3 regions of the Oceanobacillus sp. FSL W8-0428 genome follow, and region 1 is predicted to be linked to each of the others. Evidence: riboswitches for the same ligand, from Rfam matches in the RefSeq annotation. Region 1 holds a riboswitch; each other region holds the start of a gene.
What was found. A riboswitch is a leader RNA that binds a small molecule or an ion and turns the genes downstream of it on or off. The one in region 1 is predicted to bind S-adenosylmethionine.

Region 1 (5,485 bases):
ATTTTTCATCTGACAGCCAGGTTTTATTTCTATTTAATCTTTCACTTTCGCAATAATAATCATAATCACCGCTACAACAGCTGCCGGGATAAGCCAGCCCAGTCCTTCTGCATAAAGCGGAAGAACATCACCTAGTGTTTCAACAAGAACATCCAGCCATTCAGGCAGCTCCAATTCTAATGATCCGTAAAGTGCTACAAGACCATCTATGATACTAAAAAGGAAAGTGACCGCAATGGTCGGGATGTAAACAAGGCGTGAATGATTGAAAATTGGTGACACAAATGTTAATAAAACTAATACCATAGCTAGTGGGTATAGAAACATCAGCACAGGTACAGAGTAAGAAATAATATTTTCCAGACCAAAATTAGCTACTACAAATGTTAAGATGGAAAAGAAAAAGACAAACGGCTTATAGCCAATAGCAGGGATTAAGGAATGAAAATATTCCGCATTTGCTGTAACCAATCCAATTGCTGTTGTCAGACATGCCAATATAATAATAGCTGCGAGCAAAATGGCTCCAAACGTACCAAAGTAATGCGATGCTGCACCACTTAACACAGGCCCTCCATTATCAAATACACCTAACTCTGTTACACTGGTTGCCCCTAAATAGGATATCCCTACATAGATAATTGCGAGTAATGCTGTTGATGTTAAACCAATCTTAGTAACAGCAGATAAGATTTGATTATTATTCGTAATTCCAAAACCTTTAATAACATTAATAATAATGATCCCAAATACCAGAGCAGCTAAGGCATCCATAGTATTATATCCTTCAATAAACCCGGTAAAAAAGGCTGCAGATTGATACGTTTCGTCTGGAGATTGGATAGAGCCCATCGGATTGAAGAATGCAACTGCTAATAGAACAAGCAGTAAAATAACAAGAGCCGGCGCCAGGAATTTCCCAATATTATCAACAATTTTCGATGGAAATAATGAAAAAAGCAGTGTAATCAAGAAAAATACTCCAGTAAAAATTAATAAAACTGTAGAATGCGCTCCATCATTTACATATGGAGCAATGCCTACCTCGTAAGCAACTGTTCCTGTTCTTGGCGCTGCGAAGAATGGGCCAATGGTTAAGTAAAGTAATGCTGTAAACGCAAGTCCATAGATAGGATGAACACGGCTCGCAAGCTCTTGCAGATTATTTTTTCCAGAGAAGCCCATTGCCATAATACCGAGAAAAGGCAGCCCTACTCCGGTTGCTAAAAATCCTATTATAGCTGGCGTGAGGTTATCACCTGACAGTTGTCCCAGCTGTGCCGGGAAAATCAAGTTCCCCGCTCCAAAAAATAAAGCAAATAACATAAATGCAATTGCTAAATAATTTCCTATACGCAGTTTGGTATTCATTTTATTCCTCCTATTTCCAAACCTATAATTCTTGGAATTATCTAATTATTTAACATAATTTGACACGATTTCTATGTTACTACTTTCAAATATGAAATGCAATGGAAAGCAGGGTGAAATAGTTTATTTGGAAAAAAACCCCAAAAACATCTACCAGCACCTTATCTTTTTTTGATAGACAATCTCTCTGCAAACTTATACTATTATATATAATTATAAAGTGAAAATTCATTCAGTCAGGAAATCCTCTGCCAGGTAGACTGAGAAAACATTTACAAATTATAGTATAAAGAGGTCGATAGATTATGAAATTATCCCGTCGTGTAGAACAGCTTCCTTCCCAATTCTTTGCTGCACTTGCAGGTAAAGTAGCTGCTGCAATAGCAGAAGGAAGAGATATTATTAACTTAGGTCAAGGAAATCCAGATCAGCCTACGCCACCGCATATTATCCGCGCCCTTCAGGAAAGTGTTGAAAATCCTGTTACACATAAATACTCTCCTTTCCGTGGTACAGATGAATTAAAGCTGGCTGCAGCACAGTTTTATAAAAGAGAATATGATGTTGATCTAGATCCCGCTTCAGAAATTGCTATTTTATTTGGCAGTAAAATCGGCTTAGTAGAACTTCCTTTAGCTCTAATGGATCACGGTGAATTAATGCTCTTACCTGATCCAGGATACCCGGATTATCTGTCCAGTGTACCATTAGCAGATGTTACTTATGACACCTTTCCGTTATTAGAAGAAAACGATTTTTTACCGGACTATACTGCCTTAACAGATGAACAGAAAAAACTTGCTAAGCTATTATATCTCAACTATCCGAATAACCCGACCGGAGCAGTTGCAACAAAGGAATTTTTTGAAGATACCATTGCATTAGCGCAGAAAAATGATATTGGAATCATCCATGATTTTGCATATGGCGCAATCGGGTTTGACGATTATCAGCCGGTGAGCTTCCTGCAAACAGAAGGCGCAAAAGATGTTGGCGTTGAGCTATATACCCTCTCCAAAACATATAATATGGCAGGCTGGCGCGTCGGGTTTGCTGCCGGAAATAAAGATATGATTGAAGCTATCAATATTCTGCAGGATCATTTATTTGTCAGCCTTTTTCCAGCTATCCAAAAGGCTGCTGCCGAAGCATTATCAGGTGACCAAAGCTGCGTTTCCTCTCTTGTAAAGCTTTATGAACAGCGCAGAAATGTTTTACTGGAAGAATGCAAACGCATCGGCTGGGATGTAACAGCTCCAAAAGGCTCCTTCTTTGCCTGGCTTCCAGTGCCGGCAGCATTTACAAGTGAAGAATTTGCGGATTATTTATTAAAGGAAGCAAATGTAGCCGTTGCAGCAGGTAATGGTTTTGGGAAAACCGGGGAAGGTTATATACGTGTCGGATTACTTGTCGAGGACGAGCGTATTCGTGAAGCAATTTGCCGTATTGAAAAACTTGACTTATTTCAAAATAAGCATTGACGAAACATATAAAATAGGCTATTTTTAAATAATACAATTCTATAATTGCGAGTTCAAAAAATGCCACTGAAAAAGCTATGTCACAGATGAGATTGACCGCTTTACCTCAGGGACTTCTTGAACATCCTCTATAAATAATATATCTCTTATCCAGAGTAGCTGAGGGACTGGCCCGTTGAAGCTCGGCAACCTTAAAAAGGTGCTAATTCCAGCAAGACATTCGTCTTGAAAGATGAGAGCAGAAAATAAGACCATATTTTCGGGCCTCTCTTTCAACAGAGAGGCTCTTTTTATGAATTGTGCAGATATTATATTAAAGCGCACAGATGATAACATCCCCCCGCTTAAAAATAGAAAGGCAGGAAGAACATCAATGATTAAGTTAGAGAATGTCACAAAAATTTTTCCGTCCAAAAAAGGAAAAGATGTTACTGCATTAGACAATGTAACGATTTCTGTCAATAAAGGAGAAATCCATGGCGTGATCGGCTATAGTGGTGCAGGAAAAAGTACATTAATACGCTGTGTCAATTTACTGGAAACGCCATCTAAGGGAAAGGTATGGATTGACGGAATTGATTTAACAAAACTATCAAAAGAAAAGCTTCGGCAAACAAGACAAAAAGTCGGCATGATTTTTCAGCATTTTAATTTATTAAAAACAGCTACCGTCTACGACAATATTGCAATCCCTTTAAAATTACTCGGCGTACCGAAATCAAAGATTGCTGAACGAGTTGTTAAATACCTTGAAATTGTTGATTTAGTTGAGAAAAAAGATTCTTACCCTGCTCAGCTTTCCGGTGGTCAGAAGCAGCGTGTAGCTATTGCAAGAGCACTTTCTCAGGAACCACAGGTGCTCCTGAGTGATGAAGCAACCAGCGCATTAGACCCCGAAACAACCAATTCCATTCTCGAGCTATTACTAAAAATTAATGCAGAGCTCGGGATTACAATTCTATTAATCACGCATGAAATGAACGTTATTCAAAAAATATGTGATTATGTATATGTTATTGAAAATGGAAATCTTATTGAACAAGGGTCTACGATTGAATTATTTACAAAGCCAAAACAACCGACAACAAAAAAATTCCTCAATACAATTTCACAGCGGAAATTATCTGACCGTCTGGTTAATGAATTGAAGCTGGAAGGAAAAGTTGTTCGTCTGACCTTCCTGGGCGAAAATACAGGACAGCCGCTGTTATCCAAGGTTACACAGCAATTTTATGTAGAGCCAAATATTCTGACAGCAAATATTATCGAATTAAAAAATGGAATTGTCGGTAATATCGTCGTTCATTTGATTGGTAATGATCATCAAGTAGAACAATCACTCTCTTTCTTGCAGGAACAAGGCGTAGAGATAGAAGAATTGGGGGTAAACTAATATGCAATCATTTATTGATCAATGGCTGCCAATATTTTACGAAGCAATAAAAGATACATTTCTAATGGTTGCTATTTCTCTTGCTTTCTCAGTACTTATAGGTATCATTTTAGCCATCATCTTAATTTTGACACGTCCCGGGCAACCCTTGCAAAATAAATTTGTCTATCAGTTTTTTAATTTACTAATAAATGTCATTCGTTCGATTCCGTTTATTATTCTTTTATTTTTTATGCTTCCATTCACCAAATTCGTAGTAGGCACCTCTATTGGTGTGGAAGGAGCTATTGTACCACTCGTTGTTAATGCTGCTCCATATATAGCCAGACTTATTGAATCTTCCTTGCTGGAGGTAAACCAAGGTGTTATTGAAGCATACCGTGCAATGGGGGTAAAAACACATCACATCATTTGGAATGTTATGCTTCGTGAAGCCAGACCGGCAATTGTACTGGCTTTAACCATTGCAACAATCAGTCTTATCGGGGCAACAGCTATGGCAGGCCTTGTTGGTGCCGGGGGCTTAGGTGACCTTGCATACAGATTTGGACATCTGCGTTATGAAACAGATGTGATGTATGTCACTGTTATTCTCCTGATTATTATCGTCCAAGGTATCCAATCTATCGGAAACCGGCTTGCGGCGCGGATGAAAAAAGATTAAACGGAGGTAAAAAATATGTCAGTATCATCGCAAAAAGGCTCTTTTCTAGAGCATATAACTATACAGGATTCCTTTCCTATCGGACCCGAACAGCTTGAAGCTGCAGCAAAGCATACCTTACCTGAAGAAGTGTTTGGTCACATCCGCTCCGGCGCCGGCGGTGAAGAAACATTAAGAAAAAATAGAGCGGCCTTTGAGCAATATTCCATTATTCCAAGATGTTTAAGTAATGTATCTCAGGTGGACACATCTATTCGTATTCTTGGAAAAGAATATGCTTTTCCATTTATGGTGGCTCCCATCGGCCATTTAAAAATGGTCCATGAGGAGCCCGACTTTGCCATTGCAAATGTGGCTGCCTCTATGAATATTCCATATATTCAAAGCACCGTTACTGCCAGGTCTATCGAAGAGGTCTCAGAGGCTGTGCCTGAAGGACCAAAATGGTTTCAATTATATTGGTCAAGTAATGATGCTATTTCCTACAGCATGGCAGAACGGGCAGAAAAAGCAGGCTATGAAGCGATTGTAGTAACTGTGGATACAGTAATGCTTGGATGGCGGGAAGATGATATG
Region 2 (5,485 bases), 1.4 Mb from region 1:
AGTTGGCGGAATTGGTATTGTCCTGACTATTCCTATTGCTGTGTATATATCTATTTTCTTCATCCGCAGAAAGCAGGCGAAATTATGAATGTACTCGTATTACTGGCAATCGTATTATTTGCACTAATGGCTTGGGTTGGCGGAATGAAGGGTGTTCGGTCCTTTATCGCACTCTTTATTAACTTTCTCATTGTTCTGATGGCTGTTTTCGTCATGAATGACCCGTCCGGAAACCCGATTATTATTGCGCTTATCGCGGTCGGCTTTATCAGCGCGGTCAGCCTCTTCTTCATTAATCAGGTAAATAATAAAACAATGCTTGCTTTTTTAGCGACGATTGCAACGACGGTTATCTTAATCTTTTTCATTATTATTCTGACCGAACAATCAATGATTTACGGACTCGGAGAAGAAGAGTCTGGCGAAATAACCACGTTCAATGTTCATATCGGTCTTAATTTTGTTCAAATTGCTACAGCAGTTATTCTGATGAGCACCATTGGAGCAATTGTGGATACAGCAATTTCCATCACCTCTCCCATGCGTGAAATTTATGAGCAGAATCCGGAGATTTCCAGAAAAGATTTATTTTTAGCCGGCATCCGGATCGGCAGAGATATTTTAGGGACAAGTACAAATACATTGTTCTTTGCCTTTTTCGGAGGCTATATGGGGCTGTTAATCTGGTTTAAGGATTTGGATTACTCGGTAGGCGATATTATGAATGCGAAAGTGTTTAATGATGAATTGCTGACAATCTTTATTTCCGGTGTCGGAATCGCCCTGGTTATTCCAATTGCCGCTCTGATGAGTGCGTATTATTTGAAGAGAAAAAAGAAAGATATCGTGTTAGAGGATAATGAATAAACAAAAATATAATCTAGTTATAAGAGAGCCTAGCCGCTGCAAAATCAGTGTCTGGGCTTTCTTATATATTTTATATTATAAAAATTGAATTATCCTTCTTGAAAGAAAACTTTCAAAGTCTCTCACTCAAAAGTACCGAAAATCACTACCATTGCCAGAAAATTCATTATGAACAGCAACACTAATCCAGTTTAGGTTACATACGTTTTTTTGTTTAAATGTAAATATTAAATCTATTTATATAGTAAAAACATGATTTTTACATTAGAATAAAAAAAAAGACATAAGGGAGGCCAAACTAAATGATTAAAGACTTCAAAGAAAACTTTCAACGTCATGCGATACTCCGTGCAGTTATATTTATATTCATCGGTGCAGCTATTTTTATTAATCCAAATGGATTCTTGCATTTTGTGGGTTATTTGATTGCAGGGTATCTAACTTTACTAGGTGTTATTAAAATATATCAAAGCTACAAATTAAAACAACAGACCGGCACTTATGATATAGGTTTAGCAGGCGGCATTCTTTTAATTGTATTGGCTGCTGTCTTCATTTACTTTGCACCAACACTTTTCTCGATTTTACCGTTTTTATTAGGTTTAGCGATTATCATCAATGGACTAATGCAACTGATTGTAGCCTTGAATATAAAAAGTACTGGCTGGACTATTTTTTGTATTCTCCTCATGGTTGGAGGAGCTGTTCTTGTTTTTAACCCTTTCAAAAGCACGCTTATACTATTTCAAACCTTTGGCGTCATTCTGACATGTATAGGAATCTCTGAAATTGTGGGACATTTTCAAAATAGAAGAAAATAATAGATATTAAAGATGTAACTTATTATTTCTGCTTATATATCTATATTTAGCACTCTTTCTAAAGCCATTGACTTTTCATATATTTCATATTAAGATATAACAACAGTTACATAAGAACTCTTATTGAGAGTGGCGGAGGGACTGGCCCGACGAAGCCCGGCAACCTTTCTAGAATTCGTTCTAAAAAAGGTGCTAAATCCTGCAAAGCGCATTATGCGCTTTGGAAAATAAGAGAGGACGTTTAGTAAATAAACTTTTTCAACCTCTCTAGAGCAAATAGAGAGGTTTTTTATGTAACATTTAAAGAGGTTGTTCAAAAAGTCCAATAAATATAATACGGTGAATTTCTCCGTACTTTTTGAATTCTATTTAAAGTTATTTTAAAAGGGGACATCTTATCATGCAAATAGCTACTGTAAAGGGCTCACCAGGCCATTATCAAATTGGTGAAGGTGCTCTGAAACACCTTGCAGAAAACTTGAATGATCTGCATGTGGAACGAATTGCAGTCGTTACCGGCAGAACTGCCTGGGAAAAGGCAAAACCATATCTTCCAGCTGTAATTACAGATAACATAAAAGAGAAAGATATACATTTTGCAGATGGGCATTGTACTGTCGAACGAACCAGCAGACTTGCAAAGATTTATCAGGAACAACAGGTTGATGCTGTCATTGGTATTGGCGGCGGAACAGCTTTAGACATAGCGAAAGCATCCGCTATAAATGCACAAATAAAAAGCATCTTAATCCCAACCATTGCAGCAACTTGTGCAGCATGGACCCCGTTAAGTGTCTTTTATCAGGAAGACGGAGCGCATTCTCATTATACAGAATTTCCTGAGACCAATACATTGGTCATAGTAGAACCGGCAATTATCGCAGAAGCTCCTGTAAAATATTTAAAAGCAGGGATTGGCGATACGTTGGCAAAATTCTATGAAGCCCGTTCTTTAGTGGAAGCCTTCTATCCTGCTGGTACACTTCCAGTCTGGCTGCAAATTTCTCAGTTCGCAGCCCGTTCCTGCAAAGATATTTTGCTTGCTGACAGTGAAGCAGCAATTAAAGCTTGTGAAAATAATCAGGTGACAGATGCACTCATTCGCGTTATTGAAGCCATTATTGCAACAGGTGGTATGGTTGGAGGCTTTGGCGGGAAAGCTGGACGTATTGCCGGTGCACATTCTATTCATAATGGTTTAACAGCAGCACCGCAAATCGCTGATTCCCTTCATGGGGAAATCGTATCCTACGGTATTTTAGCTCAGCTTGTCATAGAACAGGATATTGAAGAGCTTCATAAGCTCTTGAATTATTATGAAGCATGGGGCTTTCCAACAAGCTTGGCAGACTTCTCCATACAGACAGATGATCAGGAGCTGTTGGAAGCTATTGCGGAGAAGGTTACCCGTGAAGAGGAATCTATTCATTTGATGAAGAAAGAAATCAATGCAGATAAAGTTATTAGTGCATTCTTACAACTTGAAGACTATTCAAAATAAAAATGAAAGTAGGAAGATCTATTATGAAGAAATATTTACTTAGTATTACAGCTTTATTACTCGTTTTCCTTGCTGCCTGCGGCGGAGATGACGAAAGCGGCAGTGAATCAGACTTACTTGAGGATGGTGTACTGACAGTCGGTGTAACAGCCGGGCCGCATGAAGAAATTGTTGAAAAAATAGCTGAAATTGCAGCTGAAGATGATTTAGAGATTAAAACGGTTGTGTTTAGCGATTATGTCATGCCGAATGTTTCTTTAGACGAAGGTGATATTGACATCAGCAGCTTCCAAACAGAACCTTTTATGGACAGTATGGTTGAAGAAAGGGGCTTAGATATTGTTAAAGTAGCAGATACTGTAACTTTCCCGATGGGGGTTTATTCTGAATCTGTTGATTCGCTTGAAGATATTCCAGACGGTGCAACATTAGGTCTTCCTGGAGACCCTACCAACAGCGGACGTGCTTTATTATTATTTGAACAAGCTGGACTTATCAAATTAGAAGAAGGTTTAGGTGTTAACGCAACAGTAAATGATGTTGTTGAAAATCCAAAAAATCTTGAGCTGCTTGAGTTAGATTCTGCGCAAATACCAAGGCAGCTTGGTGAAGTAGATGCAGCGGCAATTAATTCCAATTTTGCAATTGAAGCTGACCTTTCCCCTAAAGATGATTCTATCTTTATTGAGCAGGACTCTACCTTTGTTAACTTAATTGCAACCCGCACAGAAAATAAGGATGATGAAGTAGTTCAGCAATTTATTGATCTTTACCACACAGATGAAGTAAAAGAATTTATTGAAGAAAACTTCGACGGCTCTGTCGTTCCAGGCTGGTAAAATCAAATAATTTAAGTAAGCTGAAGCCTGATTATTACAATATAATCAGGCTTTAAAGTACAACATGGAAAAGGAGAAACATCTTATGAGAATACAGAAAAAAATATATGTGCTCGTATTTATAGCTCTGTTGAGCCTCGTTTTGGCTGCTTGTGCCAGTGAGCCAGATAGTAATACGAATGAATCTGGGAGCAATGATTCAGAAGGAGGTACGCCAGGCGGTGATTTAACGATTACCACTCCAGCAGATGCTGTATCACTTGATCCGGCTGCTTCCAATGATACCCCGTCCAGTGACGTACAACGAAATATTTTTGAAACACTTGTTACCCAGGATGAGAATATGGAGGTTCAGCCTTTGCTTGCAGAGGAATGGGAGCAAATTGACGATACTACGTGGGAATTCAAGCTGCGTCAGGATGTTAAATTCCATGACGGCTCTGATTTTAATGCAGACGTTGTAAAAGCAAATATTGACCGTACGCTTGATCCGGATGTAGGATCTCCACGCGCAATTATGTACAATATGATTTCTGAAGTCGAAGTAGTCGATGATTATACTGTTCATTTTAAAACAGAATATCCTTTTGCTGCATTACCGGCTCACCTTGCTCATCCAGGTGGAGTGATGATTTCAAAAGATCAGATTGAAGAAGACTACGCAGCTATGGAAGATGGAGAAGATGCTGGAAATGTTATCAGTGCAAATCCACAGGGCACTGGCCCTTTCAAATACGATGAATGGCAGCCTGGTCAATACGTCCGTTTAGTAAATAATGAAGATTACTGGGGCGAGCCGGCATTGCTTGATTCGGTAACCTTCAAAGTAGTTACTGAAGATTTAACTCGTATTGCAGAGTTACAGACCGGTGACTCTCAGGTTGCGAACTCCTTAAGCCCGTCTGATGTGGCTCAAATTGAGGGTTCTGATCATCTATCCGTTCAGGCTCAGGACAGTCTGGCACTATCCTATTTAGGATTTAACATGGAGAAGGAACCATTTGATGATGTACGTGTCCGCCAGGCAATAGCTAAAGCAATTGATAAAGAAGAAATTCTTTCCGGTATTTATGATGATGTTGGAATCCCTGCACATACTCCAATTGCACCAAGTGTGTTTGGTTACAGTGAGGACGTAAAAGACCAAGAATATAATATAGAAGAAGCGAAAGAATTACTTGCTGAAGCAGGTCTGGAGGATGGATTCTCCACAACAATTTGGACAAATGATGATCGTCAGCGCATTGATACAGCAACAAATATCCAGGCACAGCTGAAGGAAATTGGTATTAATGCAGAAGTAAGAACTGTGGAATGGGGCTCTATGCTTGAACAGACTGCTAACGGCGAGCATGATATGTTTGTCTTTGGCTGGACAACCGTTACCGGAGATGCTGATAACGGCTTATATCCTTTATTCCATTCAGATAATCTGGGTGAATCAGGAAATAGAACTT
Region 3 (5,485 bases), 1.5 Mb from region 1:
AAAAAAGCCATTGATTCCTTCCTGATAAAGTTTTACTATTAGATTTAGTTTGATTTTTTCAGAAGGTAGGAATAAAAGATGGAAAATAAACCTTTACAGCAAGGGGCGATTATTACCTTTGTTGCTTATTTATTATGGGGGATATTCCCAATATATTGGAAGTTTCTCGATAATGTCCCTGCCGGTGAAGTACTTGCTCACCGGATTGTGTGGAGCCTGGTATTTATGATTTTCTTAGTACTTGCTACTGGCAACTGGCGGCATTTAATGGAAACAGTACAGCTGTTGAAAAAGGATAGAAAGAAAGCACTTGCTATTATTACAGCTTCTATTGTAATATCCATCAACTGGTTCTTGTTTATTTTTTCTGTACAGCACGGGCATGTGCTGCAGGCCAGCTTAGGATATTATATCAATCCTCTGATCAGTATTTTATTGGCGGTCTTTGTATTGAAGGAAAAGACAACCAAAGGACAAGTTCTGTCCTTTATTCTCGCTGGTATCGGTGTACTTTATTTAACTTTAAGCTATGGCGTGTTTCCCTGGATTTCTCTATTATTAGCGATGAGTTTTGGTTTTTACGGACTCATTAAAAAGACAATAAACCTCCATGCTATGTATGGACTTACTATTGAAACACTGGTCGTTGCACCGATTGCATTATTATACTTGATATTTATTCCATCAGAAGGGTCATTTACTTTTTCTCCCCTGTTTGCATCAGATAATCTATTATTAATTGGGGGCGGTATCGTAACTGCAGTTCCTTTACTGCTATTTGCAGCGGGGGCCAAACGGATTCCATTAGCAATGGTCGGATTTTTGCAATATGTTGCACCGACGATTATGTTCTTCTTGGGTGTGTTCTTATATAATGAAACATTTACGGTACATCATATGATTACATTTGCCCTTATTTGGATAGCTCTTATTATCTATATGGCAAGTATTTATCGGGATGCACCGCGTGCAAGAAACAAAGCTAAAAATGAAAAAGCTTAATGAAAGGGTATTTTAAACCGGACGAAGAAAAGATCCTTTTATAGGTATAAAGATTTAATTATCCGAAATAAGCTTAACTAATGTGTTCATAGCTATCCAAAGCAACAGGGAATGAAAACTCCACTATTAGTTGCATACCAAATTTATAAAGCTGCTCCGATTAATTATATTGGGGCAGTTTTGTTATTTATTGCTGTTTTTCTTTTCATTTAATACAGGAAAATACTATTTTAGCCTACCCTTAATCCAGAATGCACCTTTCCGAAAGAATCCAGCTATTAAATCCAAATGAAGAATATATCTTATAGTAACGATAACCATTCTCCTTGATATAATTATTTAAAATAATCAGTACTTTTATAACATATAGACCATCAATAATATTTTTCCTTCTCTAACAATTCTTTATTCTCTATAGTAAATAAATCGGTTCTCTCTTCGACTATATCTAAAAGGATGCTATCAGGCAGTTGCGTTTCAAAATGAAAGGCTAAAAAATTTTCAAATAAAATATTCAACTGCTTCTCTTGCACAGTTATTACCTGCATTTCCATTTATGAATTCTCAAAATCTATTTGATAGTTCAAAATTTTACTCATCAGTAATCCCCTTCCATCCTTTTTTTAAATGAAACTTTATTAATTCATAGTAAACTACTTGACATTTAATCTCTATAATTATATACTCTCTAGTAATTTCTAAATATTTAGCATAATCTCTTATCAAGAGCGGCGGAGGGAATAGGCCCTGTGAAGCCCGGCAACCTGAACAAAAACTGGTGCCAAATCCTACAGATTAATCTGAAAGATAAGAGAGAGTTCCAAGTCGATGACAAGAGCTCTCTTCTTTTAAGAAGAGGGTTCTTTTTAGTAACAGAGGATATATCTAAAAGGGAGGAAATAAAATGTCAAAACATTCAATCCAGCAGGACGAGACAATTTTATTACATGGAGGCCAGGTTCCTGATCCAACAACCGGGTCCCGGGCAGTGCCTATCTATCAAACTACTTCTTACGTATTCCGGGACACGGAGCATGCACAGAATTTATTCGGGCTGGCAGAGCCGGGAAATATATACACACGAATTATGAATCCAACTGTAGATACATTTGAACAGCGGATTGCCCAATTAGAAGATGGTGTTGGAGCCTTAGGAGTAGCATCGGGGATGGCAGCCATTACCATGGCAATTCTCAATATTACACGTGCCGGTGATGAAATTATTGCAGACAGCAATCTATATGGCGGGACGTATAATTTATTTGCCAACACACTCCCCCGCTATGGCATCAATGTAAAATTTGTAGATGGAACAGATCCTGAAGCAATTGAAGCTGCGATTACAGATAAAACAAAAGCAATCTTTGGTGAAATCATTACTAACCCGAGCCTATATGTTTTTGATATAGAAACCGTTGCGGACATTGCCCATAATCATGGTATTCCTTTAATTATTGATAATACTTTCGCTACACCTTATGTTGCAAAACCATTAACATGGGGTGCGGATATTGTTGTGCATTCTGCAACGAAATGGATTGGCGGACATGGTACAACTATTGGCGGTATTGTGGTTGACAGTGGCAGATTTGATTGGAACAACGAGAAATTCCCAGATTTTATCGAGCCGGATGCAAGCTATAATGGCTTAAAATATGCTGACTTAGGACCGACTGCTTTTATAACAAAGCTGCGTGTCCAATTATTACGTGACATCGGACCTGCTCTAAGCCCGCAAAATGCCTTTTTATTACTTCAAGGATTGGAAACCTTACATTTACGTATCAAAAGGCATAGTGAAAATGCAGAAAAGCTGGCAGCCTATCTGGAAAAACATCCTGCTGTAGAATGGGTCAACTACCCCGGGCTGGCATCACACCCATCTCATCAGCTTGCCGGGAAGTATTTAAATGGCGGTTTTGGTTCTGTTATTACCTTTGGCATTGAAGGAGGCCGGGATGCAGGCCGTATCTTGATTGATAATGTGGAACTCTGGTCTCACGTTGCCAACGTCGGCGATGCAAAGTCACTTATTATTCACCCTGCTTCTACGACCCATCAGCAATTAACAGATGAGGACTTGGCAAAAAGTGGTACTACAGAAGAATTGATTCGTCTATCCGTCGGTCTGGAAGCATTTGATGATATTGTAGCTGATCTGGAACAGGCAATAGATAAAGCGACCGGAAAATCGCATGGCAGTCAGAAATCTGCGGAAGAAATAGCAGTGAAAAACTTACTGCAATCTCCATTTGACCGCAGTGAAGGTGTCCGTAAAAAACGCATTGTAGCTGTCGGCATCGCGGATGACGATATTGCGCCTCTTTATAAATTAGGCTATGAGGTTATTCCCACAACAGATATAGATGAGGTAACAACAGATATACTATCCGGGGCTGATGCAATTTGGCTGCAGGAAGGTAAGCCGGCACCAGAAGAAAATGCAGCTTATCAGGGAACTATTTTGTTCACAGACACAAGCTCTGAAGTAACATCTGAAGTATTTATTCTTTCAAATATCCAGCCGGCACAGTTTGCCTTGGAATTACGCAGCTTCAGAAATTAGTTAAAATAATTATACAGTATCCGCCTTTCTTCTATTAGAACATTTGATGTTTTATCGTGAAGAAAGACGGGTACTTTTATGTTATAATGAGGTTTAGTCACGTCTTCTACATAAAATTAGAAGGCGTTTTTCATTTAAACCTGTTTATTATTTATAATCCTTGATTAAAATAGGAATATAAATAAAAACATCTACTCTACCAAATTATTTTACAAATACGTACACATCAAATAAACTTTTTACATGTATGTTCAAAAATCAGCTGATAAGGGCTGCTCGATTACGTACTGGGGATGAAACCGGACTAGGCTTCGGTTACTTATCCTGTGGGGATAGCAAGCTGACAGACTTCTCCGTCTTGTGGTAACCCTGTGTTGCCTGTAACAATACAGGCTATCTAAGCAAAAGCTCCTTCCCCTGCCATTTTTTATTGGACTTTTTGAACATTTTCTTTACGTATTATTAAGTAATTTTATTTGTTCCAACATAAACTAGAAGAAAAGAACACGTAGGTGTAATCATGAAAATGACCAAAAAAAGATGGCTTATTCTCATTAGCTCCATTCTTATTATCATTATAGCTGTTTTTTCGATTTTACAGCTGCCATATTTTCAATTAAGCTCTGAACAACGGGAAAGAGAAGAAGCTCTTAGAGAACAAATTACGTCTGAACCAGCAGAAAATGGCGAAGAAGATACAGAAGACGACAGCGAGGAAGTTATGGGAAACGCAGACGAACAAGAAAATGAGGAAATAGCTGTCGATGAGCCTTTTGAAAATACATTCGGATTTGCTTCTGAGGAAAATGTGGATATCGTTGCTCTTGGTGATTCACTGACTCAGGGTGTAGGAGACGATACAAATCAGGGGGGCTATGTCGGGATATTAGACAGAACACTTCAGGCACTTGATACAAATGTCCATTTTGATAACTTTGGAAAACGTGGAAACCGCTCCGATCAGCTGCTCACCCGTCTGGAGGATGAGCCTGAATTAACGGATGCTTTAGAAGAAGCAGATATTATTATCATTACCATCGGTGCTAATGATATTATGCAAGTGTTAAAGGAAAATATTATGGACTTGGAGATCAGCTACTTTAACGAGGAACAGGCTTTCTACGAAGATCGTCTCAGCGAAATATTTGATAAGCTTCGTTCCATTAATGCGGATGCCTCTATTTATCTATTAGGTATTTTTAATCCTTTTACAAATTATTTTGAGGACATTCCAGAATTGGACCAGATTGTCGCTGATTGGAATACTATAGGAAGAGAGACAGTCAATCAATACGAAGGCAGCACCTTTGTACCAATTGATGATTTATTTGAAGACGAGACTGCAAATTTATTTTCAGACGATAATTTCCACCCTAATTATGATGGATATTATCTAATGGCTGAACGTATTCTGGAATATTTTAATTAAGTTGGGATGAAAACATAATGAGAGTAAAGAATAGACAAATAAAAATAAATAATAAATGGAAAGCCGGTTTTCTCGGTCTTCTTATCTTTAATGCAGCTATCTTACTCCTTTTGCTGGCGCTTATTTTTTGGCCAGTTTCTAAAAATGAGTTCCCGCAAAATTCTGTAATAGACGAGCAGGAAAGCTCTGAGTTTTACATTCAGACAACAAAGCAAAACTTAAATAATTTAATCAATGCTTATATTGAGAAATTACTTGAGGGGACGGATCACCATTACCGTATTTTTCTTGAGGATGATGTGCATCTGATGGGTGAATTGCCTGTCTTCTCTTCCACAGTTCCTCTTTCTGTCCGTTTTGAACCGATTGAGCAGACAAACGGTGATCTGGTTTTACAACTGAAGTCTATCTCTGTTGGACTTTTAGAACTGCCAAACAAAAAAATTATGGAATACATGGATAAATTTTTACCAATGCCTGAATGGGTA

Region 2: another riboswitch for S-adenosylmethionine. It lies ahead of MKY30_RS03715 (iron-containing alcohol dehydrogenase family protein); the one in region 1 lies ahead of MKY30_RS10570 (methionine ABC transporter ATP-binding protein).
Region 3: another riboswitch for S-adenosylmethionine. It lies ahead of MKY30_RS03265 (O-acetylhomoserine aminocarboxypropyltransferase/cysteine synthase family protein); the one in region 1 lies ahead of MKY30_RS10570 (methionine ABC transporter ATP-binding protein).

What each region holds. Positions count from the first base shown of each region.
Region 1 is NZ_JBBORB010000001.1:2,260,382-2,265,866, reverse strand. It holds gene brnQ (branched-chain amino acid transport system II carrier protein) at 34-1,371, opposite strand; gene MKY30_RS10575 (pyridoxal phosphate-dependent aminotransferase) at 1,677-2,852, shown strand; SAM riboswitch class I at 2,996-3,091, shown strand; gene MKY30_RS10570 (methionine ABC transporter ATP-binding protein) at 3,226-4,245, shown strand; gene MKY30_RS10565 (methionine ABC transporter permease) at 4,247-4,909, shown strand; gene MKY30_RS10560 (alpha-hydroxy-acid oxidizing protein) at 4,925-5,485, shown strand, end outside.
Region 2 is NZ_JBBORB010000001.1:848,270-853,754, forward strand. It holds gene MKY30_RS03700 (YibE/F family protein) at 1-88, shown strand, start outside; gene MKY30_RS03705 (YibE/F family protein) at 85-867, shown strand; gene MKY30_RS03710 (HdeD family acid-resistance protein) at 1,170-1,688, shown strand; SAM riboswitch class I at 1,806-1,922, shown strand; gene MKY30_RS03715 (iron-containing alcohol dehydrogenase family protein) at 2,089-3,189, shown strand; gene MKY30_RS03720 (MetQ/NlpA family ABC transporter substrate-binding protein) at 3,213-4,028, shown strand; gene MKY30_RS03725 (glutathione ABC transporter substrate-binding protein) at 4,114-5,485, shown strand, end outside.
Region 3 is NZ_JBBORB010000001.1:745,473-750,957, forward strand. It holds gene rarD (EamA family transporter RarD) at 79-1,002, shown strand; gene MKY30_RS03260 (hypothetical protein) at 1,377-1,556, opposite strand; SAM riboswitch class I at 1,719-1,816, shown strand; gene MKY30_RS03265 (O-acetylhomoserine aminocarboxypropyltransferase/cysteine synthase family protein) at 1,907-3,568, shown strand; gene MKY30_RS03270 (SGNH/GDSL hydrolase family protein) at 4,095-4,997, shown strand; gene MKY30_RS03275 (YpmS family protein) at 5,015-5,485, shown strand, end outside.